DNA from 3 places in the Rummeliibacillus sp. G93 genome. Region 1 is predicted to be linked to each of the others. Evidence: predicted binding sites of a transcription regulator. Region 1 holds the regulator's gene; each other region holds the start of a gene.
What was found. Region 1 encodes LexA, which represses DNA repair genes until DNA is damaged. Its sites were predicted from a motif close to CGAACATATGTTCG; they were not measured.
Positions count from the first base shown of each region.

Region 2: the regulator LexA is predicted to act here: its motif matches at 6,244-6,257, upstream of M2M59_RS03390 (YhjD family protein).
Region 3: the regulator LexA is predicted to act here: its motif matches at 3,885-3,898, upstream of M2M59_RS01295 (Y-family DNA polymerase).

Region 1 covers NZ_CP097314.1:1,117,734-1,128,484, forward strand. Annotated here, with positions in the region: gene M2M59_RS05500 (methionine gamma-lyase family protein) at 1-592, shown strand, start outside; gene M2M59_RS05505 (MerR family transcriptional regulator) at 798-1,181, shown strand; gene glnA (type I glutamate--ammonia ligase) at 1,217-2,551, shown strand; gene M2M59_RS05515 (DUF2247 family protein) at 2,839-3,438, shown strand; gene M2M59_RS05520 (hypothetical protein) at 3,562-3,831, opposite strand; gene M2M59_RS05525 (GNAT family N-acetyltransferase) at 4,282-4,782, shown strand; gene lexA (transcriptional repressor LexA) at 4,931-5,545, opposite strand; gene M2M59_RS05535 (cell division suppressor protein YneA) at 5,713-6,027, shown strand; gene M2M59_RS05540 (YneB family resolvase-like protein) at 6,020-6,676, shown strand; gene M2M59_RS05545 (DUF896 domain-containing protein) at 6,806-7,042, shown strand; gene tkt (transketolase) at 7,140-9,143, shown strand; gene sirA (sporulation inhibitor of replication protein SirA) at 9,284-9,724, shown strand; gene M2M59_RS05560 (YneF family protein) at 9,858-10,079, shown strand; gene M2M59_RS05565 (alpha/beta hydrolase) at 10,108-10,751, opposite strand, start outside.
Region 2 covers NZ_CP097314.1:702,819-713,569, reverse strand. Annotated here, with positions in the region: gene uvrA (excinuclease ABC subunit UvrA) at 1-2,829, opposite strand, end outside; gene uvrB (excinuclease ABC subunit UvrB) at 2,835-4,817, opposite strand; gene M2M59_RS03395 (competence protein ComK) at 5,264-5,824, shown strand; gene M2M59_RS03390 (YhjD family protein) at 5,814-6,167, opposite strand; one part of gene prfB (peptide chain release factor 2) at 6,387-7,412, opposite strand; one part of gene prfB (peptide chain release factor 2) at 7,414-7,485, opposite strand; gene secA (preprotein translocase subunit SecA) at 7,750-10,257, opposite strand; gene hpf (ribosome hibernation-promoting factor, HPF/YfiA family) at 10,648-10,751, opposite strand, start outside.
Region 3 covers NZ_CP097314.1:244,722-255,472, reverse strand. Annotated here, with positions in the region: gene M2M59_RS01315 (hypothetical protein) at 142-777, shown strand; gene M2M59_RS01310 (RNA polymerase sigma factor) at 1,008-1,493, shown strand; gene M2M59_RS01305 (zf-HC2 domain-containing protein) at 1,480-2,109, shown strand; gene M2M59_RS01300 (YolD-like family protein) at 2,203-2,541, opposite strand; gene M2M59_RS01295 (Y-family DNA polymerase) at 2,602-3,858, opposite strand; gene M2M59_RS01290 (carbon-nitrogen family hydrolase) at 4,112-4,900, opposite strand; gene M2M59_RS01285 (glycine C-acetyltransferase) at 5,066-6,265, opposite strand; gene M2M59_RS01280 (YczE/YyaS/YitT family protein) at 6,334-7,053, opposite strand; gene ybaK (Cys-tRNA(Pro) deacylase) at 7,064-7,546, opposite strand; gene M2M59_RS01270 (hypothetical protein) at 7,561-7,980, opposite strand; gene M2M59_RS01265 (DUF7010 family protein) at 8,261-8,887, opposite strand; gene M2M59_RS01260 (YhfM domain-containing protein) at 9,460-9,657, opposite strand; gene M2M59_RS01255 (amidase family protein) at 9,785-10,751, opposite strand, start outside.

The sequences.
Region 1 (10,751 bases):
TGCAGATCTTATGGCAGGCTCTTTAATTAAAAACCCTGGCGGAGGTTTAGCAAAAGTTGGGGGGTATATTGCAGGTAAGGCGAAATATGTCGAACAATGCGCATACCGCATGACTTCACCTGGTATTGGAGCAGAGGCAGGTCCATCTCTTAACGCACTGTTAGATATGTATCAAGGATTCTTTTTAGCTCCTCATGTAGTGTCTCAAGCATTAAAAGGAGCTATATTTACTGCTGCTGTACTTGAGGATATTGGGATGTCTCCATCACCGCGCTATGATGCAAAAAGAACAGATTTAATTCAATCAGTTTCATTTAACACCCCAGAGCAAATGATCCAATTTTGCCAGGCTATCCAAAAAAATTCCCCTGTCAATGCACACTTTGCACCTGAACCTGCTCCTATGCCAGGTTATGACGATGATGTGATCATGGCTGCAGGTACATTTGTACAAGGAGCCAGTATTGAGTTATCAGCGGATGGTCCGCTTCGCCCTCCATACACTGCCTATGTTCAAGGTGGCTTGACATATGAACACGTAAAGTTTGCGATTTTAAGTGCAGCTCAACAACTTCAAAGCACTAAACAATAAAAGGTAAGAAAACAGAGCTATTAAGAGATAATAAAACATCCTTCCGAATATAAGGAAGGATGTTTTTTTATATTTCTAAAGGAATGAATACGTATTTTAACTCCTGTTAATTAAGTTTTAATTTGCATGTTAGAAAACCTAACATTGTGTTGACAGTAAAGCTGACATGTTATAAAATTAACTTGTGAAAGGTGAGGTGAAGGATTTGAATAAAGAGATTAGAAAGACTATGCCTTTGCTGCCAATTAGCATTGTGATGCAACTAACTGATTTAACCGCTCGTCAAATTCGCTATTACGAAGAACATGAGCTCATTGTTCCAGCAAGAACTGAAGGGAATCGCCGGATGTTTTCATTAAATGATGTTGATGATTTATTAGAGATTAAGGATTTATTAGAACAAGGCATCAATATGGCTGGAATTAAAAAAGTATTTGAAATGAAAAATGAACCGCTTGTTACCAAGCAATTGAAGAAAGAAATTACTGATGAAGATTTAAGAAGGATTTTACGAGAAGAAATGCGTCAAGCGCAAAGTATGCAAAAAACCTCTATCCGACATGGAGATTTATCTCGTTTCTTTTCATAACACCTAAAAAATTCTACATATAGGGAGAGATTTCATTGGGAAAGTTTACAAAAGATGATATTCGTAGATTGGTAGTAGAAAAAGAAGTGAATTTTATCCGTTTACAATTCACAGATGTATTAGGATCTATTAAGAACGTAGAAATACCTGTAAGTCAGCTAGAAAAAGCGTTGGATAATAAAATGATGTTCGATGGCTCGTCTATTGAAGGTTTTGTGCGTATTGAAGAATCTGATATGTACTTATATCCTGATTTAGATACATTTATTGTATTCCCATGGACAATCGGCAAAGGTACAGTATGCCGCTTTATTTGTGATGTATACAGTGCAGATGGTACACCGTTTGCAGGAGACCCAAGAAATAACTTGCGTCGCATATTAAACCGTATGAAAGAAATGGGCTTTACCAGCTTTAATTTAGGACCTGAGCCTGAGTTTTTCTTATTTAAATTAGATGAAAAGGGCGAACCAACACTTGAACTAAATGACCATGGTGGTTACTTTGATTTAGCACCAACAGACTTAGGTGAAAATTGCCGTCGTGATATTGTGCTTGAGTTGGAAGAAATGGGATTTGAAATTGAAGCATCTCACCACGAAGTAGCACCGGGCCAACATGAAATTGATTTTAAATATGCAGATGCGATTACAGCATGCGATAACATCCAAACATTTAAATTGGTTGTAAAAACAATTGCTCGCAAACACGGTTTACACGCAACGTTTATGCCTAAACCATTGTTTGGTGTGGCGGGTTCTGGGATGCATTGTAATGTATCTTTATTTAAAGGGTCAGAAAATGCTTTCTTTAATCCGAATGGCGACCTGCAATTGAGCGATACAGCATATCAATTTATGGCTGGGGTATTAAAACATGTCAAAGGCTTTACAGCTGTGACAAATCCAACTGTGAACTCTTATAAACGATTAGTGCCAGGTTATGAAGCTCCATGTTATATTGCTTGGTCAGCACAGAATCGATCTCCTCTTATCCGTATTCCAGCTTCTCGCGGTCTATCTACTCGGATTGAAGTACGTTCAGTTGATCCAGCAGCAAATCCTTATTTAGCGATGGCTGTCATTCTAGAAGCGGGATTAAATGGTATTGAGCAACAGTTGACACCGCCACCTGCAGTTGATCGGAATATTTATGTGATGAATGCTGAAGAAAGACTAGAAGAAGGCATTGGCAATTTGCCGGCAAACCTTGATGACGCATTGCACGCCCTTGCTGAGGATCAAGTCATTCAAGGTGCTTTAGGAAAGCATATTTATGCTAATTTCCGTGAAGCAAAAGAAATAGAATTTGATTTCTTCAGAACACAGGTCCACCAATGGGAACGTGACCAATACATGAAGACTTACTAAAATAAAAAGCGCTGGGATTCAAAGTCCCAGCGCTTTTTTTGTATTGATAGGTGTTTATTATGCATACAGTATTTACGAAATTTGGAAAAAATATAAATAGCAAAAGGTATAAATAAAAGTAAATTTATAAAAGGAAGGAAAAACATTGAAAGAGAAGAAAGTATAGTTCATTATACAATTAATAGAGAAGGACAAATCACGCATCAAATGTGATACCGGGTACAACAAGCTATTGGTTAAATACCTAAGGGTAGATTATTCTATCGAAAAGGAGATGAATGATTAATATGACAGATTATCAGAATGAAGAATTTATTTTAGATATGCCAGAGAACTCGTTAAATTTAAATATTCCGTATGCTTTCTTTATAGATCATGCCTCTTTAAATTGGAATGAATTATATTTTGGATTAAAAAGTCAATATGTTTCTCTAAATTATGCTATTGAAAAAGCAGTATCAGAGGTATCAATTAATGATAATACTTCAAATACGCTATTTGAGCTTGCTTCACTTTTTAAAAATGAAGAAGACTTAGCTGAAAAGTATATTAATGATTTAATACAAGAGAAAATAATTGATTCAATGTTATTGGAAAATAAACAATTCATGATTGACTGTAAAAACAAATATCTTTATATTGCTTTATTGTGGTTGTATCAAAACCCCAAAAAATATAATCATCCGAAACGATACGACTCAGAATTAAAAGAAATAGACTACAGTACCAAAGTTTACGATGTTATTTGGGATTTTAAAATACCTTCAATACCAGCACGTGATTTTCGATATTTCTCGATGACTTTTGAAGTAACAGAGAAAAATCAAGAACTATTTTTAAATAGATGGAATCAATTTTTAGAAGAACAAAAACAGATAGTCGAATAATATTTAAGAAAAAATGCGAATTACCAAAATAATACTAACAATAAACTCAATTTTAAGTCGTAGGATCCTAATATCTTTTACATGTTGAGGTCTATTTCTATTTAGTCACAGACAATTAAAAAACTAAATACCATAACACACTATAGGAATTAGCAAGTCACCCATTTCAATCTTTATATTTGTATCATTAAAACTATCAGAAATATCCTTACTCTCAGTATCAGAACCTGGAAATACTTCTAAAAGTATATATCCTTCAGAGCTATTTGCTATATAGTATTTTGTTTTATGATAGTAGAATTCAACTTCTCTTCCAGTTGCCAAGTAATGTTGTAGAACTTCCAAGTCAATATAAGAACCGTCATCATTTTCTGAAGTTTTAAAAGTATCCATCTTCAAACCCACCTCTGTCACTTTTTGATATTAGTCTTGCTTACTTCACCCAGATAACCTTAATCCTAAACAATAATAGTAGCCTTATCACGTTCATACTTAAGCGCTTCGGAAAACAGAAATGTTGTGTTTTTGCTTCACTCAATTGTCGAGAGATATTTTTGCGCAACAGATGATGTATAAACCATCTGACTGTTAAATCTAAAAATTTATAACCCTGTATTTACCTATATTATACACTGTAATATATTTACTTATATTGAATAATGGAAGTTTTTAAGTTTTATTACAATTATGTATGGCGCTAGAATGAAAAATCAGGAAGAGTAGAGTTTATTACTGGTGAATACTTTGTACAGCATATTATGAGAATAATCGTATGATATGTGACTATGTTTTGAATGTGCAAGGAGGTAGTGGATTGTATTAAGAGAGGAGAAAAAATAGAAAATGATTGAATTACGAAAAATAACTGGAGATAACATAGAGAAAGTAATAGCACTTGAAGTTGAAGAAAACCAAAAAGACTTTATAGAAACTACTAACCTAAGAAGCTTTGCAGATGCTCATATGTTGAATGCGGAAGGGATATTTGCTGCACCCTATGCCATTTATGCCGATGAAGTGGTGGTTGGATTTTTGATGTATATTTATGATACGTTGGATCACGAATCGTTTGAAAAAGAAGATTTTTACGGCAAGAAGAGCTATTTTATTTGGCATATTATGATTGGAAATAGTTACCAAGGGAAAGGATATGGCAAACTTGCATTTGAAAAAATGTTGAAGGAAATAGTAACGTGGCCATTTGGTGAAGCAGAATATATAGCTCTCTTTTATCAAACAAGTAATATCAAAGCTAAAACATTATACGCTTCATTTAAATTTGAAGATACAGGTATTATTCAGGGTAAGTCCATGTTGGCGATTAAAAAGCTAGTTGAGAAATAAAAGTAACATGTAATGTTTTCATTCTGCAAAATAGCACTTTAAGTAGGCGCAAAATAAAACTAATTTAACACCCGCGCTATCTGTTTTGTGTTTTAAAAAAACAATCAGTCTACAGGTAATGTAATAGACTCGATTGTTTTTTTAAGTATCAGTATATGTTTCGATAAAGACCAACAACTTTACCAAGAACAGCAACGTTTTCAACAATTATTGGCTCCATAGAGGAATTCTCTGGTTGTAAACGGAAGTGCCCCTTTTCTTTATAAAAACGTTTCACTGTTGCTTCGTTCTCCTCCGTCATAGCTACTACGATATCTCCATTATTGGCAGTTGCCTGTTGTTTGACAATCACATAGTCTCCATCGAGAATTCCTGCCTCTATCATAGATTCACCCATGATTTCGAGCATAAAAATATGGTCATCTGATCCACCGTAAGTGTCAGGAATAGGGAAGTACTCTTCAATATTTTCGATAGCGGTGATAGGTAACCCGGCAGTTACTTTCCCAACTAAAGGAACATGCATAACACCCTGTTTGGTAACATTTCCTTGATCTAAGATTTCAATAGCGCGCGGTTTTGTCGGGTCTCTGCGAATCAGCCCTTTGCTTTCCAATCTATTCAAATGGCCGTGGACAGTTGAACTGGAAGCTAAACCTACTGCTTCGCCTATTTCTCGTACAGAAGGCGGATATCCTTTAGTGCGTACTTCTTCTTTTATAAATTCCAATATATCATCTTGTCTTTTTGATACCTTTTTCAATTTGCTCACCCTCTTATCAGCAATTTTCTTTAATTGTTAAATGAAGTATAACATGTCTATTAAATGGATGCAAACATAGGTTCGAAATATATTTGACAAAAACGCATGTTCGTATTATATTGATTTATATAAACTACGAACAAACATTCGATGAAGGGGAGATCCTTATGAACTGGATTAAAAAAAATCGAAATACCACCTATTTATTTGCATTCATATTCGCCATTATGGTTATTCTTATGGTCATCAATCGGGATACAACTAGCTACACAAACATAGAAGTCCAAGAAGGAGATACTTTATGGTCGCTATCTGGACTTTATAAAGGGGATTTATCCAAAAGTGAGTGGGTTTCTTTAGTGAAAGATAAAAACAATATTATTGACGGACGCATTATAGCTGGTCATACTTTATCTATTCCTGCATACAAAAAAACTAGCACAAATAAAAGAGGAATAGAGTTGGCGAGTGAAAATGAATAGAGGGAAAGAAGCAGTATTATATTGCCGTGTGAGTACAGAAAAAGAATCCCAAGATTCTTCGCTAGAACGGCAAGAAAGTGAACTAAAAGAGTTTGCCAAAACAAAAGGCTATAATGTTATGAGTGTATTTAAAGATCGACATAGCGGCTATGACGTAGAACGCGAGGGACTCATGGATTTGCTGGATTATATTAAAGAACAACATATTACAGCATTGTTTGTGCAGGATGAAACGCGATTAGGACGAGGGAATGGTCGCATGGCCGTATTACATCTACTTAATAAAATGGAAGTGACTATTTTTACGCTTAATAATGCAGGCAATATCCAGCTGAATGAAATGGATACAATGTTGCTTGAAATATTGGCACTAGTAGAGGAATATCAAAGGAAATTACATAATGCCAAAATACGTCGTGGGATGAAAAGGGCTGTACAAAACGGCTATAGGCCTGAGAATAACTTAAAGGATCGGGGCAATCCAGAAGGTAGAGAAAGAATTGATGCTCCGATTGAACAGATTATTCAATTGAGAAATAAAGGGCTAACATTTGAAGAAATCACTTCTACTCTAAATGGATTGGGCTTCCAACTTAGCAAAGCAACAGTACATAGACGCTATAAAGAATTCGAAGAGCACAATAATTAATTGTAAACTGTCGAAAAGTTTACTTTCGAATACAGGTTGGCTTGATATGCAAATAATGCTTAACGCTTGCACTTAAAACATATTTTACATACTCTTTAAGATATGAAGAATATGAAAGGGTGTATATAAATGTTGCCAAAAGAAAAGATTGACCGTATTAATTTCCTGTCTAGAAAATCAAAAGCAGAAGGACTAAGTGTCGAGGAAGCGAAAGAACAAACAGCACTTCGAAAAGAATATCTGGATACATTCCGTAATTCCATGAGAGACACCATTGAGCATGTCCGAGTATTTGATCCAAATGGCGATGAAGTAACACCGGAAAAGGTAAAGGAAATTCAAAAACGAAATAATCCTTTAAATTAATAAGGTAAAGTAAATGTCGAAAAAATATTGTTTTCTGACATAATGTTGACTAAACTGTAATAGAATAATACTTTGCTTTCAGAAAGGATGTCTATTCATGACGCTACAAGCAGATCAGCTTGCAATTAATACAATTCGAACTTTGTCGATTGATGCAATCGAAAAAGCAAATTCTGGTCATCCAGGTTTACCAATGGGTGCAGCACCAATGGCTTACACGCTATGGACAAAACAAATGCAACATAATCCAAAAAATCCAAAATGGTTTAACCGTGACAGATTTGTATTGTCAGCAGGACATGGTTCAATGTTATTATACAGCCTACTTCATTTAGGTGGTTATGACTTACCGATGGATGAAATTAAAAACTTCCGTCAATGGAATTCATTAACTCCTGGTCATCCTGAATTTGGGCACACTGCTGGAGTAGAAGCGACAACTGGTCCACTGGGGCAAGGGATTGCTATGGCTGTTGGTATGGCGATGGCTGAAGCACATTTAGCAGGAGTATACAACACACCAGAACATTCTATTGTAGATCATTATACATTCGCGCTTTGCGGAGATGGAGATTTAATGGAAGGTGTATCTGCAGAAGCAGCTTCACTTGCTGGCCATTTGCAATTAGATAAACTAATTGTCTTATACGATAGTAATGATATTTCATTAGATGGTGATTTGAATAAATCATTCTCAGATAATACAGCTGAACGTTTTAAAGCATATGGCTGGAATTATATCTTGGTTGACGATGGCAATGATATTGAAGCTATTAATTCAGCAATCGAAAAAGCAAAAACTCATAAAGGACAACCTACATTAATTGAGATTAAAACAGTTATTGGCTTTGGTTCTCCTAACAAATCAGGTAAATCATCATCTCACGGTGCACCGCTTGGCGTTGATGAAGTTCTACTAACAAAACAAGCTTATCAATGGGAAAATGAAGATTTCTTCGTTCCTGAGGAAGTATACGAAACATTTAAAGAAGCAGCGAAAATTCAAGGGGAAGAAGCTGAATCTGTATGGAACGAACAATTCCAAGCATACAAACAAGCATACCCAGAACTTTCTGCACAGCTAGAAAAAGCAATTAATGGAGAGCTGCCTGAAGACTTTGACGCAGAAATCAAAGCTTTCGAGCCAGGCAAATCGGTAGCTACACGTTCATCATCAGGTGATGTGATTAATGCGTTAGCTAAGAAATTGCCTTCTTTCTTTGGAGGAAGTGCTGACTTAGCTGGCTCTAATAAAACTACTATTAAGGATGCAGGAGATTTCTCTGCAACTGAACGAGCTGGACGTAATATTTGGTTCGGTGTTCGTGAGTTCGCAATGGGTGCTGCATTAAATGGTATGGCTTTGCATGGCGGTCTTCACGTGTTTGGTGGAACATTCTTTGTCTTCTCTGACTATGTGCGCCCTGCCGTACGTTTATCTGCACTTATGGGACTTCCTGTGACATATGTGTTTACACATGATTCTATTGCTGTTGGTGAAGACGGTCCAACACATGAGCCAATTGAACATTTAGCAGCATTGCGTGCGATGCCGAACCTCTCTGTTATCCGTCCGGCTGATGCTAACGAATCTGCCGCTGCATGGAAGCTTGCAGTATCATCTAAAAATAAACCTACTGCTTTAGTGTTGTCACGACAAAACCTGCCAGTGCTTGATGTAGATGTGAATGCAATCTATACAGGCGTTGAAAAAGGGGCTTATGTTGTTGAAAAGGCAGACAAAGAAGTGGCTGATGCATTGCTATTAGCAACCGGTTCTGAAGTACAGTTAGCTGTTGCTGCTAAAAAAGCATTAGCTGGTGAAGGAATCGATGTTACAGTTGTATCAATGCCAGATCTAAGTCGTTTCGACGAACAAGATGCAGCCTATAAAGAAAGCGTATTGCCTAAAAACGTAACAAAACGATTAGCAATTGAAATGGCTTCTTCATTTGGTTGGCATAAATATGTTGGTTTTGAAGGTGATGTTTTAGCTATTGACCGATTCGGAGCTAGTGCACCTGGAGAAACAGTAATCGAAGAATATGGCTTTACAGTAAACAACGTAGTAGAGAAAGTTAAAGCTTTAATGGCAAAATAAATAGAAATACCAAAAAGTAGAGGGAATATGCCTCTACTTTTTGTTTTTTGACAAAGAAAGTGGGGTATTTACAGTTTAAATTGACAAAATATTCACTTGATTGAAGGTATACTTAGTAGAAAGAAAGGGGCGGCTTAAAAATGCGTGTTTACTCAATCTTTCATATTAAACCAAAACATCAATCATTTATATATGGTAGAGAACGTCTTCTATTCGAATTAATTAATGGGGTCAAAACGAACCAAAATAATTTTTATCCTTCACAGGAATTAGCTTATTTATGTGAGACATTGCCTGTTGAGGATATTGAAACTAGCATAGAAAAACATTTACATACTAGTTTTTCTGCTATTAATATTAAAAACCATGAAATCTATTTAAGTAATCAATTCAAAGGGGATCTTCACATAGAAATTCAGCCATACTATCTAAATGTTTATTGTATTGGCTCCCGTATGTTAGAGTTAGATTTATTTGCAACATTATCAAAAATTAGCTCTGGTTTTATTGGCTTCAATAAGGGCGAAATGGAATGTGGCTGGTTAAAACCTCCAAAATTTTCTGTTCTGGCAGAAAGTTAACAGTGCCTCTTTACTAGAAGGAGAAAGACTCGGTCACCAAAAATAAGAGAAATAGTAGTGTCGATGACATTTTTGTTGTATAATCCTCTTTGGAGAGATATTCTCGTATGCACAATTTAGAGGAGGAAATTAGTTGAATACTGGACTAGCGATTACATTAATTATTGTAGCGTTAATTATTGGTTTAGTTGGCGGATTCTTTATTGCAAGACAATATATGATGAAATATCTGAAAGAAAACCCACCAATCAATGAACAAATGTTACGTATGATGATGACTCAAATGGGTAGAAAGCCATCAGAAAAACAAATTAAACAAATGATGAACCAAATGAATAAAGTAAACAATAAATAAGAAACAGCACTCCAATGAGTGCTGTTTTTTATGTTTCTTGTTCATTTGTAATATATTTTTCGATAAATGTATGCACAGCTTTTTCATACTCATCTGGATTTTCATTAAATGATTGTGCATGTGCCCCATGTTCAAATAACTTTAGCATTTTGGGGCCTTTTTTTAATTGATATAACTCAATCGTCATATCTGGCAAAATAAAGTCGTCTGGAAGGCTATGAATGAACAGGACAGGTTTTGTAATATTAGGAATGGCTGTTCTCGGAGCAACATTTTTCAACCAGTAGCCATCTCGAAGACGTAAAAAAATCTCAGCAAGTTTTATAGCTAAAGGACTTTTTAATGGAGTTTTTTTCTTCATTAAATACAAAAGCTGTTCATAGAAATCTGAGTACGGGCAATCAGCAATATAAAAATCCGCTCTATCTTCCAGTATACCGGCATATAAAAGGGTGGTAGCTGCACCCATTGATTCACCATGAACACCGATAATGGAATCGTACCCTAATTGTTCTTTTATATAATGTAGCACAGCTTCTAAATCGAATTTCTCATAAAAGCCATAACTTGTGGTCTTTCCTCCTGATTCTCCGTGTCTCCGATGATCATAAACAATGGTATTGAAGCCCAATCGTTCAAAAAGTCTTACATACTTTACTGAGTTTACCTTAT
Region 2 (10,751 bases), 410 kb from region 1:
GGCTCGATCACGTTCTAATACACGATTCAAATAAAAACCAGTATATGAACCTTCTGTGTCAGCTACTTGCTCAGGCGTTCCCTTAGCAACAACAGTACCACCTTTATCTCCGCCTTCTGGTCCCATATCTATAATGTAGTCAACTGTTTTTATTACATCAAGATTATGTTCGATAACCAGCACTGTGTCGCCATTCTCTACAAGTCGATGTAACACTTTCAATAGACGCGAAATATCATCTGCATGAAGTCCTGTTGTCGGTTCATCCAATATATAAATGGATTTTCCATTAGACCGTTTATGCAATTCAGATGCCAGCTTAACGCGTTGCGCTTCCCCACCGGATAACGTAGTCGCTGGTTGGCCAAGTTTGATATAACCTAATCCCACATCAACTAATGTTTGCAGCTTTCTAGCAATACGTGGGATGTTTTTGAAGAATTCCAAGCCATTTTCAACTGTCATTTCGAGCACATCTGAAATATTTTGGTCTTTATATTTTACCTCAAGTGTTTCCCTGTTATAACGTTTGCCATGACATACTTCACATGGTACGTAAACATCAGGCAAGAAATGCATCTCAATTTTGATGATTCCATCTCCACGACACGCTTCACAGCGTCCGCCTTTGACATTAAAGCTAAAGCGTCCTTTTTTATAACCGCGTACTTTCGCTTCATTTGTAGAAGCGAACACATCTCGAATATCATCAAATACCCCTGTATATGTTGCTGGGTTAGAACGTGGCGTTCTACCGATCGGTGACTGGTCAATATCTATCACTTTTTCTAACTGCTCGATCCCTTCTATTTCTTTCACTTCGCCAGGCTTAATCTTGGCGCGGTTCAATTTATGAGCGAGCGTTTTATATAGAATTTCATTGACTAACGTACTCTTCCCAGATCCAGAAACACCAGTTACTGCCACAAATACGCCTAATGGAATATCTACTTTTACATTTTTTAAATTGTTTTCTCTTGCCCCTTTAATCTTGATATAGCGGCCATCAGGGGTTCTCCGTTCAATTGGCAATGGGATAAATTTCTCGCCACTTAAATATTTCCCTGTCAATGAATGCGGATTATGCATAACCTCCTGTGGTGTACCGGCAGCAACAATTTCACCGCCATGTGCTCCTGCGCCAGGTCCTACATCGATTAAATAATCAGCGGCCATCATTGTATCCTCATCATGCTCGACAACAATCAATGTGTTGCCCAGATCTCTCATGCTTTGCAATGTAGCGATCAGACGGTCATTATCGCGCTGATGTAGTCCGATTGACGGCTCATCAAGGATATATAACACACCAGTTAACCGAGAGCCAATTTGAGTGGCTAGACGAATTCGCTGTGCCTCCCCGCCCGATAATGTACCTGCTGCACGGTTTAATGTTAGATAATCCAAACCAACATTGATTAAAAAGCTTAATCGCTCTTGGATCTCTCTTAAAATCAACCGGGCAATCTGCATATCTTTTTCCGATAGCTCTAGTTCTTTAAATAGTTGGAATGCTTCTTTTACAGATAGCTCTGTTACTTCACCAATATGCATACCATTGATCTTTACAGCTAATGATTCGGGTTTTAAACGATGACCGTGACATGATGGACATGGTTGCTGTACCATGTATTTTTCCATTTGCTCACGTACATAATCCGAGCTAGTTTCTTTGTAGCGTCGTTCTACATTTCTTAACACACCTTCAAAGAAAATATTTTGGTCTCGCACGCTTCCGAATTCATTTTCATAGTGGAAGTGAATGCTATCATTTCCCGATCCATTCAATATCTTATCCATTTGTTCACTTGATAGCTCTTTTACCGGCACATCCATTGGGATGCCGTAATGGTAGCAAACAGCTTTCAATAATTGTGGATAGAATTGTGAGCTTGTTGGAATCCATGGAGCAATGGCTCCTTCATCCAATGTCAAATCCCAGTCTGGTATGACTAATTCTTTATCTACTACTAGTTTAGAGCCAAGACCATCACATCTTGCACATGCACCAAACGGGCTGTTGAAGGAGAACATTTTCGGTTCTAATTCGCCGATTGAAAAGCCACAAATAGGACAAGCGTGATGTTCGCTGAATAACAATTCTTCATGTTCCATCACATCGACTACTACACGGCCTTCTGCAAGCCTTAACGCTGTTTCTAATGAATCGCTTATACGTGCCTCGACGCCTTCTTTTAAAACGATACGGTCTATGACCACTTCAATCGTATGTTTTTTATTCTTGTCTAATTCAATATTATCGTCTAAATCGCGGAGTTCACCATCTATTCGTGCACGGACAAACCCCTGTTTTTTTAGATCCTCTAAAAGTTTTACATGTGTGCCCTTTCTCCCTTGGATCATGGGTGCAAGCAGTTGAAGCTTGGTACGCTCAGGATACTGCTTAATGCGATCCACCATTTGTTCAATGGTTTGAGAAGTAATTTCAATACCATGCTTTGGACAGATTGGTTTTCCGACACGAGCAAAAAGCAATCGCAGGTAATCATAAATCTCCGTTACCGTTCCGACTGTTGAACGTGGATTTCGGCTTGTTGTTTTTTGATCGATTGATATGGCAGGCGATAAGCCTTCTATCGCATCTACATCCGGCTTGTCCATCTGACCTAAAAATTGCCGTGCATAAGATGACAGCGACTCAACATAACGCCTTTGACCTTCCGCATAAATCGTGTCAAAAGCGAGAGAGGATTTCCCTGAACCCGACAAACCAGTAATCACGACTAATTGGTCTCTTGGAATGGTCACATCTATATTTTTTAAATTATTTGCTCTGGCACCTTGTACTACAATCTCTTGATTTTTCAAATTGGTCATCCTTCCGACTTCAATTCCAAAATAGTGTCTCTTAATTCTGCTGCCCGCTCAAAATCAAGCGCTTTTGCAGCATCCTTCATTTCTGTCTCTAATGATTCAAGCAATGTGATTTTTTCCGCCTTTGTAAGCTTTTTGCCTTTGGTTGCCTTTGTCAGATATGATTCAGGCTCCTCGGCAGCTTGTGTTGCGCGAATCACATCACGAATTTCTTTTTGTATAGTTTTAGGTGTAATATTATGTTTTTCATTATATTCCATTTGAATTGTACGACGGCGTTCCGTTTCCTCGAGTGCTTTTGCCATTGAATCTGTAATGCGATCAGCATACATAATGACATGCCCATTGGCATTTCGGGCAGCACGTCCTATTGTTTGGATTAAAGAACGTTCTGAACGAAGGAAACCTTCTTTATCCGCATCTAAAATAGCGACAAGCGAAACTTCCGGAATGTCTAGTCCTTCACGAAGCAAGTTAATACCGACTAGTACATCATAAGTTCCTACACGCAGCTCGCGAATAATCTCAATACGCTCTAACGTTTTTATTTCAGAGTGCAAATACTGTACCTTGATGCCCATCTCTTTTAAATAATCGGTTAAATCCTCCGACATTTTTTTCGTAAGCGTCGTAATGAGTACACGTTCATTCCGTTGAATTCTATTTTGAATTTCATCCATTAGGTCATCGATTTGGCCTTCGATTGGGCGTACATCGATTTCTGGATCAAGCAAGCCAGTCGGGCGGATAATTTGTTCAGCCATCTCAGGTGTATGTTCCAATTCATAAGGACCAGGCGTTGCCGAAACATAAATTGCGTTATGAATATGTTTCTCAAATTCTTCAAATTTCAGCGGCCTGTTATCAAGCGCCGACGGCAAGCGGAATCCGTGTTCTACTAGTACGTTTTTGCGTGCTTGGTCTCCATTATACATACCACGGATTTGCGGCAATGTAACATGGCTTTCATCAATGACAAGCAGAAAGTCTTCCGGGAAGTAATCAAGCAATGTATAAGGTGTAACACCAGCCGGGCGCAATGTAAGATGCCTTGAATAGTTTTCTATGCCAGAGCAGAAGCCCATTTCGCGCATCATTTCCAAGTCGTAATTCGTTCGTTGCTCTAATCGCTGTGCTTCAAGCAGCTTGTCTTCTTCTCGCATATGTTTTAATTGATCTTTCAGTTCTACTTCAATATTATCTATTGCTTTTAATAATTTCTCCTCACGCGTAACGAAGTGGGATGCTGGGAAAATAGCAATATGTTCTCTATCTCCAAGTACTTCGCCTGTCAACGCATCTACTTCTCTAATGCGGTCAACTTCATCCCCGAAAAATTCAATACGGATACAGTGTTCATCTCGAGATGCAGGGAAAATTTCGACTACATCTCCGCGCACTCTAAAGGTACCACGCGTGAAATTTATATCATTTCGTTCATACTGGATATCTACCAGTTTGCGGAGCAGCTGGTTGCGTTCAATTTCCATCCCTGTACGAATGGACACAACCATTTCACGGTATTCTTCCGGGTTCCCCAAGCCATAGATACAAGAAACGGATGCAATAATAATTACATCATCTCGTTCAAACAATGAGGAAGTGGCAGAGTGCCGCAGTTTATCGATTTCATCATTGATGCTGGCGTCCTTTTCAATGTAGGTATCGGTTTGTGGCACATACGCTTCCGGTTGGTAATAATCATAATAGCTGACGAAATACTCGACAGCATTATTTGGAAAAAACTCCTTAAACTCGCTGTAAAGTTGACCTGCGAGCGTTTTATTATGCGCAATGATCAACGTCGGCTTTTTCACTTCTTTGATAACGTTTGAAATCGTGAATGTTTTCCCTGTTCCTGTTGCTCCAAGGAGTGTTTGATGCTGTTTATTTTGTCTAACGCCTTCAACCAGTTCTTTAATCGCTGCAGGCTGGTCACCACTCGGTTGATATGCGGAATGTAATTCGAAATCTTTACTCATTTGGTTCCTCCCCGTTCCTTAAAACTCATAGACATATTTTAACATAGCTACGCACAAGTATCCAGAAATAAGCGAACGTACGTTTTATTGTTTAAATAAAAAAACCGCTCCATCTGAACGGTTTTTAATTTTTAAATTGAATGATAACAGTCACAGTTTTCGACTTTGGGGGCTTTTACTGAGAAAGTAAAACAAAAATAGTTTAATTTTACCCTCATATGGCCCAAGCAAAGTATTCATTCTACCAACAAAAAGAGAAGAACGACCAATGATATGGCACTTTTCTCTGTTTTATTTCCTGAAATGCTTTTTGTTAGTATAGGAAAAACAACATGAATATGCAATCTTTTTTACTTTCTCATTATCTATAGAAATAGTGTAGTTGAGAACATTATATACCCGTAAATTTAGTCTTTGAATCCACCAACATACTAGGAGGAATAAAAATGGAAATTATAAAAATTCATGAATTTTATCTCACACCGGATATTTGCATGCTTAAGCCTATTTTGGTAGACAAACGTAATTATTCACTTGTTATTGAGCTGAATCGTCAATACATCGTCTCATGTACCGTGACCCGGTTGATTAATTATATTTGTACTTCACTCGGCACTTCTTTGGACGTATCACTGGAATATTCAAATTACGTATTTAGCAAAGTAAACGAACATGCTAAATCAGACACGATAATTAAACTACCTATCATCTTAACGGCTCTTTTACAGCCGTATATTTTCTTTCCGACTGCATCACCTAAGAAAAAGCATAACGCGTGGATTTTGTGGCAAAATTTTAGAGGACATACTATGATGAATAAACAAGAAATGGGCTTATATTTCAAGCAAGGAGTTTATATAGAGGAACATTTAAGCTTTACAACCCTTTCAAGGCAGCAATATTATGCTTCCATCCTTTATTTCCGTCATATGGACGAGGTGATCAATAGGCATCAAAAAATGGACAATCGTTCAATTATAGAGCGCGGCTTGTTTCTTATGACTTAGATAAATAGTGAGTTAACAGTTCCTCCACATGATTGCGCAGCCGAATATTCGAGTATCGCCGGCAATCTTGGGCTCTTTTATTGATAAAAATGTATTCGGAGAATAGATCATCTCGCTCCCCGCGGAATACTTGCAGCTGATGCATAGCCAAATAACGTTTCGTCTCAGCCAGTTCTTTGTGGACTCGCTTGGTTGTCTGTTCAAGCAGCCTTATATAGGGTTGTTTTAATTTAAAATGCCCTTGCTCAAATTCCTTGCTATCACGTTTTAGAATTTGCAGCACCATTGGCAAGTAAATGGCCTGCTCTAACCTATGAATTGCTTCATTCGATAAATTCAACATCGCCAACAACCTCCATAGAAAACAAACGTTCTTATTTTATTTTATATTCGAGTTGCTCATTTAGCAAGTAAATTTAAGAACAAACGTTTGGTATGTTTTGTCTCAATACCCAAAATAGAAAGAGACAACACCGCTACTAGCAAAAAATACGCCCGTTCAGATGAGACCTTGCAAAAGTCTATCCACTCGGGCGTATTATTTATTCATAACTTACAGTTTTTATAATTGTGAGCGCAAATATGCATTAATAAACTGGTCAATATCGCCATCCATCACCGCTTGGACATTACCGGTTTCTGTGTTGGTGCGATGGTCTTTCACCATTGAATACGGATGGAATACATATGAACGGATTTGGCTACTCCAGCCGATTTCCTTCTGTTCACCGCGGATATCATCTAGCTGAGCTTGCTGCTCTTCTACTTTTAGCTGATACAATTTCGCCTGCAGCATATTCATCGCTTTCTCACGGTTTTTAATTTGTGAGCGTTCAGCCTGGCATGCTACCACAACACCTGTTGGCAAGTGAGTAATACGGACAGCGGATTCTGTTTTATTAATATGCTGTCCTCCTGCGCCTGATGCACGATACGTATCTACTTTTAAATCTTCTGAACGAATTTCAACAGCAATCTCATCAGTAAACTCCGGCATAACATCTGCAGACACAAAGGAAGTATGTCGACGTCCCGCGGAATCGAATGGTGAAATACGTACAAGGCGATGAACGCCTTTTTCGGCTTTCAGGTAACCGTATGCATTATGTCCACGAATTGCGAGTGTAACAGACTTCAACCCTGCTTCATCGCCTGGCAAGTAGTCTAATGTTTCTACTTTGAAATCATGTTTTTCTGCCCAGCGCGTATACATACGCAAAAGCATAGACCCCCAATCTTGGGACTCGGTACCGCCTGCACCTGGGTGAAGTTCCACAATGGCATTGTTTTGATCGTAAGGATCGCTTAAAAGCAATTGCAGTTCGAAATCCTCGGTGCGTTTTTTAAACTCATCCATCTCGTTAAAAAGTTCTTGCTGCAATTCTTCATCTGGTTCCTCTTTCAATAAATCCAGTGTCATTTCAAGGTTTTCTTGCGTTTCAACTAATTCGTGAAATTCGTTGACGATTTCTTTTAAACCTCTGGATTCACTGATAATTTTTTGCGCATTGTTTTGATCATCCCAGAAAGATGGCTCAAGCATCATTTCATCCAATTCTTGAATCCGCGCCTCTTTGTTTTCTAAGTCAAAGAGACCCCCTAAAGTCTTCTAATTTTGTGGACGTCCCATCAAGGTCGTTCCGAACATCTGATAATTCCATCATAATTTGTTCCTCCAATTACATTAAATATTCAATAATTTATCACGCATCTTGGCCAATTTTCAACAACTAAGGCTGGATGTTATTCACTGTAAGTATACTTATAGAAGGGAGAATTTTCTACAACTATACCTATGAAAAGACATAAAGGAGTTGTTCAAATTTTGAACAGCTCCTTTTGCCAATTACATCATTCATTTTAACCCACATTACGGGCAGTAAGAGCTCATCAGCGGGAGAAAAGGATCCCACTATTTTTACTCTTTATACAGCACCGTGGCAGTTTTTATATTTCTTACCGCTACCGCATGGGCATAAATCATTACGACCTACTTCTTGCTGTTTACGGACTGGCTTGCGTTTAGAAGTCTTTTCATCGGTTTTCGGATTTACCGCTTCACCCTTCGCTACTTCTTCACGTTCAAGATTACTGCGGATTTCTGCTTTCATTGCATATTGAGCAACGTCAGAACGGATTGCTTCTACCATTGCTTCGAACATCGCAAAACCTTCTGATTGATATTCACGAAGCGGATCTGTTTGAGCGTAAGCACGTAGATGAATACCTTGGCGCAATTGATCCATTGCATCGATGTGGTCAATCCATTTAGAGTCAATTGCACGAAGCAAAATAACTTTCTCAAATTCGCGCATGCGGTCAGGCGTAAGTTCTTCTTCTTTGCGATCATATTCTTTTTGCACTTCAGTGCGAAGGAATTCAATGATTTCCTCTTGGGTTTTACCTTTGAATGAATCGACAGTAGCAACGCCTTCTGGTAGCAAATTAGCACCTACAAAACTTGCTAGTCCTGTTAGATTCCATTCAGTTGGATTTTCTTCAGTTGTATATGAATGAACTGCGCTAACTAGTACTTCGTCTACCATTGATTCAACTAAGCCACGCATATTCTCTGTTTCCAATACCTCATAACGCTCTTTATAGATGATTTCACGTTGTTGACGCAAGACATCATCATATTGCAATAAGCGTTTACGCGCATCGAAGTTATTGCCTTCTACACGTTTTTGAGCAGATTCAACGGCTTTGGATACCATTTTCGATTGGATTGGCTGTGTATCGTCCATCCCTAATCTTGTCATCATATTTTTCATGCTTTCTGAGCCGAAACGTTTCATCAATTCATCTTCCAAAGAAAGATAGAATTGTGTGATACCAGGGTCACCTTGACGTCCAGCACGGCCTCGCAGCTGATTATCGATACGGCGTGATTCATGACGTTCTGTACCAATAACGGCTAATCCGCCTAAATCAAGTACGCCTTCACCAAGTTTAATATCTGTACCACGACCAGCCATGTTTGTTGCAATAGTTACAGCGCCTTTTTGACCTGCTTCTGCAACAATCTCTGCTTCGCGCTCATGGTTTTTCGCATTCAAGACATTGTGCGGAATGCTGCGTTTTGCTAATAAGTGCGAGATTAATTCTGATGTTTCGATAGCAACTGTACCAACAAGTACTGGCTGCCCTTTTTTATGACGGTCTGCAATTTCATTTGCCACCGCTTCAAATTTACCTTGCATAGATGCATAAATTAAATCCGGACGGTCATCACGTGCAATTGGTTTGTTAGTCGGAATCACAACAACATTCATATTATAAATATTGCGGAATTCCTCTTCTTCCGTTTTAGCTGTACCTGTCATACCAGATAACTTTTCATACATACGGAAATAGTTTTGGAACGTAATAGTCGCCATGGTCATAGACTCGTTTTGAATTTCCACGCCTTCTTTTGCTTCGATGGCTTGGTGTAATCCTTCTGAATAACGGCGGCCTTGCATAATACGTCCTGTAAATGAGTCAACGATTAATATTTCACCGTCTTGTACCACATAATCAACATCCAAGTGCATACTAACATGCGCTTTTAACGATTGGTTAATGGCATGGTTTAGACCAACATGCGTTAAATCAAACAAGTTATCAATATTGAAAGCTCTCTCTGCTTTTTCAATCCCTTGTTCTGTCATTGTAACGCCTTTAGTTTCTACATCATAATTGTAGTCTTCATCTTTTTTCAATGTGCGTACAAACGCGTTTGATTGTTTGTATAAGGCAGCTGATTTATTCGCTTGACCAGAAATGATTAAAGGTGTACGGGCTTCATCGACTAAGATGGAGTCCACTTCATCGATTACTGCATAATGCAGCGGGCGTTGAACACGTTCTTCTTTATAAAGCACCATGTTGTCGCGCAAGTAGTCGAAGCCAAGTTCGTTGTTTGTGCTATATGTGATATCACAAGCATAAGCTTCTCTTTTTTCATCTTTTGACATGTTATTCAAGTTCAATCCAACTGTTAAACCTAAAAATTCATATAATGGACGCATTGTTTCAGCATCACGGCTTGCTAAGTACTCGTTGACTGTAACAACATGCACGCCTTTATGAGTAAGGGCATTTAAGTAAACAGGTAAAGTGGAAGTCAACGTTTTACCTTCCCCTGTCTTCATCTCAGCAATATTCCCTTCATGAAGCGTTGCGCCCCCCATTAATTGAACTGGGTAAGGGTACATGCCTAAAACGCGTTTAGATGCCTCACGAACAACTGCAAAAGCTTCAGGGCGAATTTTATCTAAATCTTCGCCGTTAGAAAAACGTTCGTAGAATTCATTCGTTTTTGCTTTTAATTCTTCATCTGTTAATTTAGCCATATCTTCAGCAAATGCATCGACTGCACTTGCAACTTTTTCTAAGTGTTTTAATTCTTTTTTATTTGGATCAAAAATTTTATTTAATATGCTAGGCATTGATTTTCACATCCTATATAGTCTCAACCTTCATTTTAACACTGTCTGAACGTTTAAAGCAAATGAACAATTAGTAAAAATCTATTATTCCTAAACAAATAATACAAGGAAAAAAGATATACAGAATTGAAATTTACAAATCTATTCAGTGTGATGAATCAAATCATCTACTGTGAGCGTTCACTTAACATATAACAGTAATGATAACTTAACAGTAAAGTAAATAAATTGAAAAATCAATCTTTAATTTCTTTTAAAAGAAATACATAGAAGGAAAGATTTGATTTCAAAAATTGATAATGAAGGATATCACACAAAAGCCCAGCTGAGCAAACATTAGGTTGCTCCTGCTAGGCTTATCTAAAAAGCAAATACTATGAATTTATTATCTTAACTAGTTTCAATCAGTCCGTATTTACCATCTCTGCGTTTGTAGACAATATTTGTGCCGTCTGACTCTGCATCTGTGTAAATAAAGAAATCATGACCGAGTA
Region 3 (10,751 bases), 870 kb from region 1:
TTAATGCCTATTATTTAAAGTGTTTTTTCGGATTTATTATATACTGTATTTCTAGAAAGCACAACTAGTGCTCATCTACTGATTTCGTCTGAGACTTTTTCTGAATTTTCATTTATACTAAACGAAAAAAGGAGTGAACGAATGGAATTAGTAAAATTAACGCTCATTTATTTATTTGCTATCCTAGCATGCTCTTTTCTACTTTTAATGGATATCCCTACATGGCTAATCGTTATTTTGCTTATCTTATATGTATTTATGTTTACACTTTATCCCCACTTCAATGCACTATGGTGGACAAACAATCTTAAAAAAATCGACCGCTTCCTTAAAAGAAACAAGCAAAAAGCATTGTTCGCCTATCCATACGCCATCGCCCATGAATCCTTAGCAGAACAAAAAGACGCGCTTCAACGAATAATTTCCACCCATCAACAGCCTTATATCAAACATAATTACGCATGCTTGCTTGCCCTACTAGAAGAACATTACGATCAAGCGCTGACTGAAGCAAAACAAATTCAGAAAGAGCCTTATCAAAGCTATATGATTGCCCACAGCGAAGTCTTGCTTGGAAATATTGAGAGCGCACGTGAAATGATGCCGCAGTTAACTGAAAAGTGGATGGTGCCGTCGATTGAAAGTTTGATTTCTGCCAAGGAGCAGAATAAAGAAAACTTTAGTCGATATTCAGCTGAAGCAATAGAACATGCTAGAGGTGTACAGAAGTACTTGCTGTATTATTCTTTTAAGGATATGAAAGAACTTCAAATGTGAAAGGAATTTTCAGCAAACTCTGTGTGTACACCTAAAATTATTAATAGCCACAAACGTTGAATCTATACGTTTGTGGCTTTTTTGTTTTTATTATTATAAATTTTTATTTTTATTTGGATTATTATTACTTATATTAAAAGCAGCTATAAATTTAAAATTCATGAAAAGCTGTAACGAAAAGCAAGTTACATAGTTATATAAGTAAGGGTGAGAGAGGGAGGGGGAATTATGTGTCTTTTGAAGAGCTTTATCAAGTATATTTCCAAGAAATCTATTTATATCTTAAATCAATTAGCCGTAGTGAAAGTGTAGCAGAGGAAATTACCCAAGAAACATTTTTTAAAGCATTAAAGAGCATTCATTCATTCGATGGCTCAAAAGATATTCGAGCATGGTTGTTTACGATTGCCAAAAATACATATTTTTCTTACTACAAGCAAAATAAAAGAGATACGAACTTTGAACCAGAAGGTAACTCTATCATTCTAGAAAGCAAACTTGTTATTAATGAGGAAGCATTTAAGATCCATCAATTCATTCACACCATGGAAGAACCCTATAAGGAGATCTTTTCTCTTCGGACTTTCGGAGAGCTGCCTTTTGAACAAATTGGTTTGCTATTTAATAAGAGCTCTGGATGGGCGCGAGTTACTTACTATAGAGCGAAAAAGAAAATTATTAAGTATATGGAGGAGAGCGAAGATGAAAAATATTAAATGCTCTATTATTGAAGATTTATTGCCATTATATATTGACCAAGTAACTAGTCCAGATTCCAATGAATTAGTAGAAAATCACTTAGCCTCCTGTTCTGATTGTCAAAAAGAGTATAAAACGTTGTCAGATTCTTACTATATACCTAAAGAAACAAATACCGATGCCTTCCAAGAAATTAATAATAAATTAAAAAAGAAAAAAATAAAAACAGTTTTATCAACAATGATTATTTCATTCTTACTTATGCTGTCTGCACTACTACTTATCTTCGGGTATCAGATTCCGATTCAATATAATGATATTTCAATTTCGGTAGAACAAAAAGATCATGAACTTTGGTCCACTTATTCTGGTCCTGATTTTGTTAGCGTAAAAGTCTCCCGACCCGTAGATGTTGAAATTGAAGGTAAGAAAGAGAAAATACTCTTAGTTTATTATGCAAAAACAATCGGCTATAGTTTTATTTATGACCATCTTGAAAATACAAATTTCAATTTATCTAAAAATGAAGATGTGGATGCTGTATATTATGGAGATTTTGATAAGAAGAATCTTTCTGAAGAAGCAATAAAAACAGCTATTAATAAAGGAAAACTTATATGGAAAAAGAAATAGTCTATTTTTGTTCATGATTCTTTATGTAATTCAAACCTACTCATTTCAGTTCAAGGAGTAGGTTTATTTGTTGACGCAGGTCTTAAATGATTTTCACGCCAATATCTCCAAATGAATAATACAGTCCACATCCACCCAATGATTTTTAGAGAATGCATGTTGATCTTGTATTAACAGTTTTTTCTTTTCACTGTTAAGGTCGGCAATGATGCCTGTAAAGCTACGGCTCGTTTTATCATGCCATACTTCTACGATTACTTCTTTTTTGCTGTAGTATGCTTGTAGTACTTCCTCTTCTAACGCCTGCAGTGTCCATTCGTCATATGCAGGTTTTTTGATTTGCTTTAATTCACTTTGCCAGTTTTTCAAACGTTGGACGTGTTCTGGCAGCATCATAGCCGTCCACTTGATATTCCCTCGGTCGCGTAGCACTAACACACATCTCCTTTTTATCCCGTCTCGCATTAATAAGCTGTAAAATCCTCTCAGACTTTAGCGCTTGTGCCCTCCAAGCAATCCGTCGCGTCCAATCGCAGTACCTGCCTCTGTATACGAAACGGCGCGAAGTATAGCTGTCGAACCGTAATGTGCACGAAGGTGATCCATCGCGGCGCCGAGCTTGCGGCGTTTCCAGCGTTTTGTATCAAAGAGGCTAAGCTGCAGTGACTGTTCTGATTCTAATTTTGATATGCTAATGCTGATTTGTCGCACAGGACGTTCGTTGTAATGCTCTTCAAAAAGCTGCAGGCATACACGATAAATCGCCATTGTATCATTGGTCGCTTCATCAATCGTTTTTGCGCGTTGGAAGCCTCCGCCAAAAGCATCGCGGCTATACGATATGCCCAATGTAATGGTGCGGCCCACTTTATAAGCTTCCCTTGCCCGCCTGGCTACATCCTCGCACATCTCAAGCAGCACGATGAAGATTTCCTTTTTCGTATGGTAATCGCGTTTTAATATCTGGCTTTTGCCGAAACTGATTTGGCCTTCGACAATTGGTGCTTCTCCTACGGTAGATAAATCAATCCCCCATGCATGGTGGTAAAGCTGGTTGCCCATAATGCCGAACTTCTCTTCGAGTGCAGATAAATCGGCATTTGCTAAATCGCCCACTGAAAAAATACCCATGTGGTTTAGCGTTCGTTCGGTGCGGCGTCCAATTCCCCACATTTCAGACAGCGGCATAACAGGCCATAGCTTTTTCTCAACGTCCTCAAAGTCCCACTTTGCAAAACCTGTTTTTTTCGCTTCTAAATCGAGTGCAAGCTTTGCTAGAAGCATGTTAGGTCCCATACCGACAGTACTTGGAATCTCAAATTGCTTGTAAAGCTCATCCTGAATGGCACGCGCTGTTTGTTCTGGATCCCCCCATAGCTTCTCCGTGCCTGTTAAATCAATAAAGCTTTCATCAATACTGTAAACATGAATCGCTTCGCTCGGTACATAGCTCGTAAATAACTTAGTGATTTCAACAGACATACGCACAAAGTACTCCATCTTTGCTTCAAATACATGGATATCGGGGTGCTTCGGAATTTCAAATAACCGAGTGCCCGTTTTTATTTGGAAACGTTTTTTCGCAATGGGAGATGCAGAAAGCACGATGCTGCTTTGCTGCTCCAAATTACCAACAACGGCAACCGCTTCATTCAGCACATTCAAACCAGCGAGTGTCGCCATGCAGCTCGCATAAAAACATCGCATATCTATACACATAATCGATTTATTTGGCATATTTTCATACAGCACAGCGAACTCCCTCCATTCAATAAAGAACATTTGTTCTAATTCTAAAATGAGACAAGTGAGATGACAAGTCATAAAGAGCATTTACCAAAATGTAACGTTTTATTTTCTAGATAAAAATAACGAGAGAGGAATGTAGAAAGGGTTTGTGGATATATTATATTCACTGAAAGGATGGATATACGTTTATATCCAAAGAGGCAGGTTTTAACAATAAGTAAAAAAGCGAGAGAAATAGCTTCTCTCGCTTTAATCACAATAGAATATCCTTGTATAAATCAGGCCGCCGGTCATCATAGACAGGAATTTGATCTCGCACTTCATCGACATGAGAGAAGTTCACGTCAATAACAGCAAGCTCTTCATCCTCATTTCCCGTCCACAATACTTCACCCCAAGGCCCAATAATCATGGACTGGCCGTTGAAATTTTCTTTCTTGTTGCTAATACGGTTAACAGCTATAACAAAGCATTGATTTTCAATAGCTCTTGCTTGGAGTAACAATTTCCAATGATCAATTCTTGGCGTCGGCCATTGTGCTACAACGAACAACACTTTTGCCCCATTTAATGTATGAAGGCGCAGCCATTCTGGAAAACGGATGTCATAGCAAATAACGCCCGCCGCCTGCAAGTCGCCTAAAGCAAAGTTGTTCTTTTCGCTTCCTGCGGATAAATGCAAATGTTCATCCATGAGACTGAAAAGATGGACTTTATCATATTCTCCTACGAGTTTGCCCTCTTTATCGACAACATACATCGTATTGTAGAAATGATTATCTCTCTTTGTTGCTACAGAGCCACCGACAATATCGATGCGAAGTTCTGCAGCTAAGTCCTGCAAGAATTTCTTAGTTCTTTCCCCATGATCATCCGCTAATTCATTTAACTTTTTCAGCGCATAACCTGTATTCCACATTTCAGGCAAGACAACAAGCTTGGCTCCTTTACTAGCACTTTCGCGAATGAACTGTTCAGCTCTTTTAAAGTTCTTTTCCACATCACCAAATGCTACATTTAACTGAATGCATCCTATCTTCATGTTTGCGTACCTCCGTTTGAACTTTTCGCCCCCATAGTAAACTTTCAATTCTGAAAAATATACATATTATTCTATCTTTTCTGAATCAAAAAGTATATAAAAACGAGATACTAGACAGTCCTTTAACATAAAAAAATCCCGCCATAATGGCGAGATTTTAGGATATTAAGAAATAACACCAAGCTCTTTACCGACTTTTTCGTAAATCGCTAGCGCTTTATCAAGCATTTCTTTTGTATGGGCAGCTGTTGGCATATTGCGTACACGGCCAGTGCCTTTTGGAACGGTTGGGAACACAATCGATTTCGCATAGACGCCTTCTTCAAGAAGACGAGCTGAGAATGTTTGTGTTAATTTTTCATCGCCGATAATGCATGGCGTAATTGGTGTTTCTGAATGACCGATATTAAAGCCTAATTTTTTCAGGCCGGCTTTTAAGTAATCGCCATTTTCCCAAAGCTTGTCATGAAGCTCTGTAGAGTCCATCAGCATTTGAACTGCACGTGTGATAGCAGCTACATCACCTGGTGGTAATGCTGTAGAGAATAAGAATGGACGTGAGCGGACTTTTAACCAGTCGATTAGGTTCTTCTTACCAGCAACATAACCGCCAACAACACCGATTGCTTTAGATAATGTACCGATTTGGAAGTCAATCTCATTTTGAAGGCCAAAATGTTTGACTGTTCCTTTCCCTTTGCCCATTACACCTGAACCATGTGCATCATCCACATATGTAATCAGATCAAATTCTTTTGCGATTTCTACGATTTCAGGCAATTTTGCCACATCGCCGTCCATTGAGAAGACGCCATCTGTGATGACCATAATTTTGTTATATAGGCCTGATTCTTTCGCTTCTTTCGCTTTTTGGCGAAGATCTTCCATATCAGAATGGTTGAATGCAATAATTTTCGCTTTTGATAGGCGGCAGCCATCAATAATAGACGCATGGTTTAGTTGGTCTGAAAGAATGGCATCATTTTTATCCATAACAGCTGAAATTGCAGCCATATTACAGTTAAAGCCTGATTGATAGGAAATCGCTGCTTCTGTTCCTTTAAACTCAGCCAATTTTTCTTCTAACTTCACATGCAAATCAAGCGTACCGTTAATTGTACGCACAGCGCCTGCACCTACGCCGTATTTATCAATTGCCTTTTTGGCAACTTCTTTTAATTCAGGATTTGTCGCTAATCCAAGATAGTTATTGGAAGACAAGTTAACTAATTCTTTTCCTTTAACTTGGATTACTGGACCATTCGCGCCTTCAACGGCATCGATTTCGTTGTATAATCCTTGGTCGCGAAGCTGTTGTAAATTTTCGTTTAAGAATGTATTAAGTACGTGTGACAAAGTCCTCATCCCTTTCCTGCATATCTATATCGTATTGTAGCATAACTATTTTTAGTTTTGCATTTCTATGCCAGCCACTACTGCTCTATGATTTCTTTTTCTACTTGCTTATGTTTACCGTCATCTATTTTCATACATTTTTTCAAAGCCTTCTCGCTATACCGAAGTGCTACCTGGATGATGGGCCCTAGTGCGAAGACCATTACAACCGTACCAATGCCGACAGGTCCACCAAGGAAGTAGCCGCCGACTGCTACAGTGAATTCCATGAAGGTACGTGCCGAAGTAATGCTCCAGTCGAGTTTTTCAACAAGCAACAGCATCACGGTATCTCGTGGCCCTGCCCCAAAATGGGCCGGTATATACAGGCCACAACCGATAGCGATGAGAATGGTACCGAGAATAAAATCCATTAATTGAAAAGCGAAGTGATGCGGATCTGGCAAAAGCCAGTTGAAGAAATCAAGGAAGAGTCCGACCACAATCATATTAAGAAATGTGCCTATATGCGGCCATCGCCTAATACCAATCGAGGATAGTGTCACGATGAGAATGCCGATTATTTCCGACCATGTACCAATTGATAAACCAAACTGTTGATACAGGCCAATATGCAGCACATCCCATGAACCGACGCCAAAACGCTGGCCTTTTACTGTCAGTGCAATCCCCAGCCCTATAACCATTAGGCCAGCGAAAAAGAACAGCAAACGCCACGTATTTACTTTCTTCACTTCATCCCTTCTTTCACCATTAGAAAAAGAAAGCCATGCATGAACATGCCTTCCTTCATTCATTACTTCTATTTTAAACTAGAGATGTGAATTTTGCATGTGCCGCTTTTGCTAGACTTTCCGGCGACAAGCAAATTTGCATACCAATCTTCCCGGCTGAAACAAATATTTCATCTAGTTTTTCTGCTGCGTCATCAATCCATGTAGGATACTGCTTTTTCATACCAATCGGCGAACAGCCCCCTCTGATATAACCTGTATTCGGCAGAAGCTCTTTCACAGGCAGCATCTCTATTTTCTTTTCGCCAACCGCTTTTGCTGCCTTCTTTAGATTCAGCTCAGAAGCTACAGGGATGACAAAGACATAGAGATTGCCTTTGCCGCTTGTTGCGACAAGCGTTTTATATACGCTCTCTTCTGCCTGCCCAATCTTATGCGCCACTGCTACGCCGTCAATCTTCCCGTCTTCCACTTCATATTCCGTCAATGTATAAGGGATTTTTTGACCATCCAACAAACGGACGGCATTTGTTTTTTGTATCTTATGTTTTGCCATAGCAATCTCCCCTCCTAAATGAACATGTAGATGGTCGGTTCAGCAAATTGAAAGCCTTGTCTGGCCATGCTGGTTTGAAAAGTATAGCGCGAAATTGCTTTTTCCCTTATGTGCTGCTTTGATGGTACTTGCTCAAATGTAGACTCCTTGAGAGATGTATTCGTTATTTGAGTAACAGGATCATTATGTATGCGCCAGATGCTATTCTTTCCTATGTCTTTGCCCTTTTGGTTGCGGGCAGAAGCAGTATACTCTTCATTGTGCTCCTGATCTGTCTTTCCCGTCAATAAATTCAGCAACGTTTCAATAGATGGTCTCGGCTTATGATATTGAGCGTTCCTCCGGTAAGTCTCATCCGCTGTTTTATGGCGAAGCGCCCTCTTGCGGTTTTCTATATCCGTATACTGTTTTTCCAGAAGTGACGAAACATGCATGGCGACAACCTCCCCCTTTTTATCCTAACTCTATTGTCGAATATGCTTACAAATAAGAGCTTTTTTTATCTTCATCTATTAATATATCAGAAAAGTGGAAATAGACGAATGGGGCTCAAAATATTTTTCCACTATTTCAAATTAAACTTGCAACCTCGATAGAAAACCGATAGTCTCAGTATTTGAAACTAGATTCTGGAGGAATAAAGTGTAACAACTAAAACCACAACAGCAACAAAGTTTCTGTATGTTCACCTAAAACGCCCAGTGTGTAACAATATTATTGGTCTCGTGCCATCCTAAGTAATCTCCTACCCACGGACAAAATCACAAGGCTGGTTATCCATAATATCAACATAGAACCCAAGCCAACCAATGTCCACCATGTGTTAATCTGATGCTGTCCAAGACTGGACTTCAATGGCACAAAGAGTAGTGTCACAATCGCGAGCAGACAAAGGAGCGTTCCTGTAACATAATAAGCCTTGACTTGGAAAAGGTAAGCAAGAGGAAAGAAGTGCACCCCAACAATTATAGCCATAATCGGAAAAAACCAATCGAAATGTCCAACAGTATTGCAAATGATAGCAGCAATAATAATCAACAAAAATTCTGTAGCAAAAACAATATTAAACCACTTGTTGACATTGACATTCTTAGAACCATGGGTATTTGTACTATCCAAGTTTCGGGAACTCCTAATCAATGCAATCCCCGAGAAAAATAAAGTAGCACCGATAAATATTGCAAGAATTAGTAACCAAATAGAACCCAAGCCCTGCAAACCTCCAATACCAACGTCCGCCCAAACTGTCCCGAAAAAGGCCATAAACATAACCCCGGAAGCAGTCCCACGAATGTCCGCTCTAGAAATAACGCTTTCCGACACACGAATCTCCCTCTCCATTAAATTTCCACCTCCACAACATGTTTCTTTAAATTGCCCTTAAATGAATTAAGTGCTTATCCTTATCAAGGATTGTGCACAACAACGGAAAATCTTATTGAAGATAATCACAAGTTAGATTAAAGCTTTAGCTCCGCTCACAGTACTTTTCTAAATAAAGAAAAAACACACTCTGCTCACATTATATTTTTTAGCCAATTATATAATTCTACATCTCCATCTATTTCACCTGTATACTTCCGTCAACATAAAGAAGCCCTTAATCTCGGAGATTAAGGGCAAACTATATACTGATTAATATTTTTTGGATTTGTAATATTTCTTGTACTTCCATCTTTGGACTAAAAGGAACCCTATTAAAACTCCTATTGGCCCTGAGTAAGTCACTGGCCCTCCAATAAAGATAACTGAGCTTACATAACCAGTAACATAAACAAAGATAAAAATAATGATATCCCATTTTCGTGTAGTAAATATTCTTTCATTATGCTTCATTCCTTCTTGAAAACCATAAAAACGTCTAGATTAATCTTTTGTTCTAGATTCATTTTTCTCTTCATGCAGTAGACGTATCACTTTATGACATCTTCCAGATTTTTCGCGTCTGCTATTTTAAAAATCGTATTTTTATCCTTATCATTCATTATGGTGGCAGAGCCATTCTCATTGAACCACAAGTAGTATCTGTCTTGATCAGTATCCATTCTATATTGTGGGTCTGTTATATCGACAATTCCCTTTTGTTTTTTTGCTTGGCGGATAGCATTCACAATAACTTTCACTTTCGGAGAATCAGAAATTACTTTTGAGCAAAAGCATAACACTCGTTAGCTGCAGGAAAAAGTTCTTTTTCATCATTCTCCTCCCCTGAATAATATCCACTCATGACCTTCTCATTTAAAACTTTGGTGGTACGCGCCTCTTCGTCTGTTGTTCGTAGGAATAGGCTAATTCGATTAGCTTTGGTTCACTATATGCCAAGCCTGAGAACGTCAAACCTACAGGAAGCCCGGTTTTTGTGTAACCCGCAGGAACTGTGATAGAAGGATAACCCGCTTTGGCAGGCAATTCATCGCCAGAGTCACTTAAAAATAACAGAGCATCTAAACCATTCTCTTCCATTACCTTATCAATGCCAAGTTCTCCTGATAATTTCACATCATCTGAGCGTTGCTTCAGATAAACTGGATTTTCTAGACTCTCGCTTCTTCCCTCTGACTCAATCAATAAATCTTGGCCATAGTTCATCCTGTTATAAGGGTCTTCTTCATTAAAGGCAATAATGTCTTTTAGCGTTTTCACTGATACAGAATCTGAGGTTGTCTTTAAATACTGATTCACTTGATGCTTGAATTCATAGGACAGGACATCGGAACGGAGATCATGTTCAGGGACCTCCACTTCCTTTATAACAGCGCCTAGGTTTTGCAATTCACCCATCGCTATATTCAACATTTCTTTTAGCTCTGTCGTTTCTTCATCGTGCCTATCCAAAAAGAGAGGATCAACACCAATTGTAGCTCCTTTTAAACCGTCCATCTTGAGATGCTTTGTATAATCCTGAAGTGCCTTACCTTCACTTGTTGCTGTGATAGGATCAGTTGGATCAACACCCGTTAACACACCTAATGTAATAGCTGCATCTCTTACCGTCCTTGCCATAGGACCAGCCGTATCTTGGCTAAGGGCGAGTGGAATAATCCCGCTTCGGCTAATTAGTCCGACTGTTGGTTTGATGCCCACAATGGAGTTCAAACTCGATGGATTCAGAATGGAACCACATGTCTCCGTTCCAATACTAACCACCGCAAAATTAGAGGCGATACTTGCGCCAGAACCAGAGCTTGAGCCGCCTACAAATCCA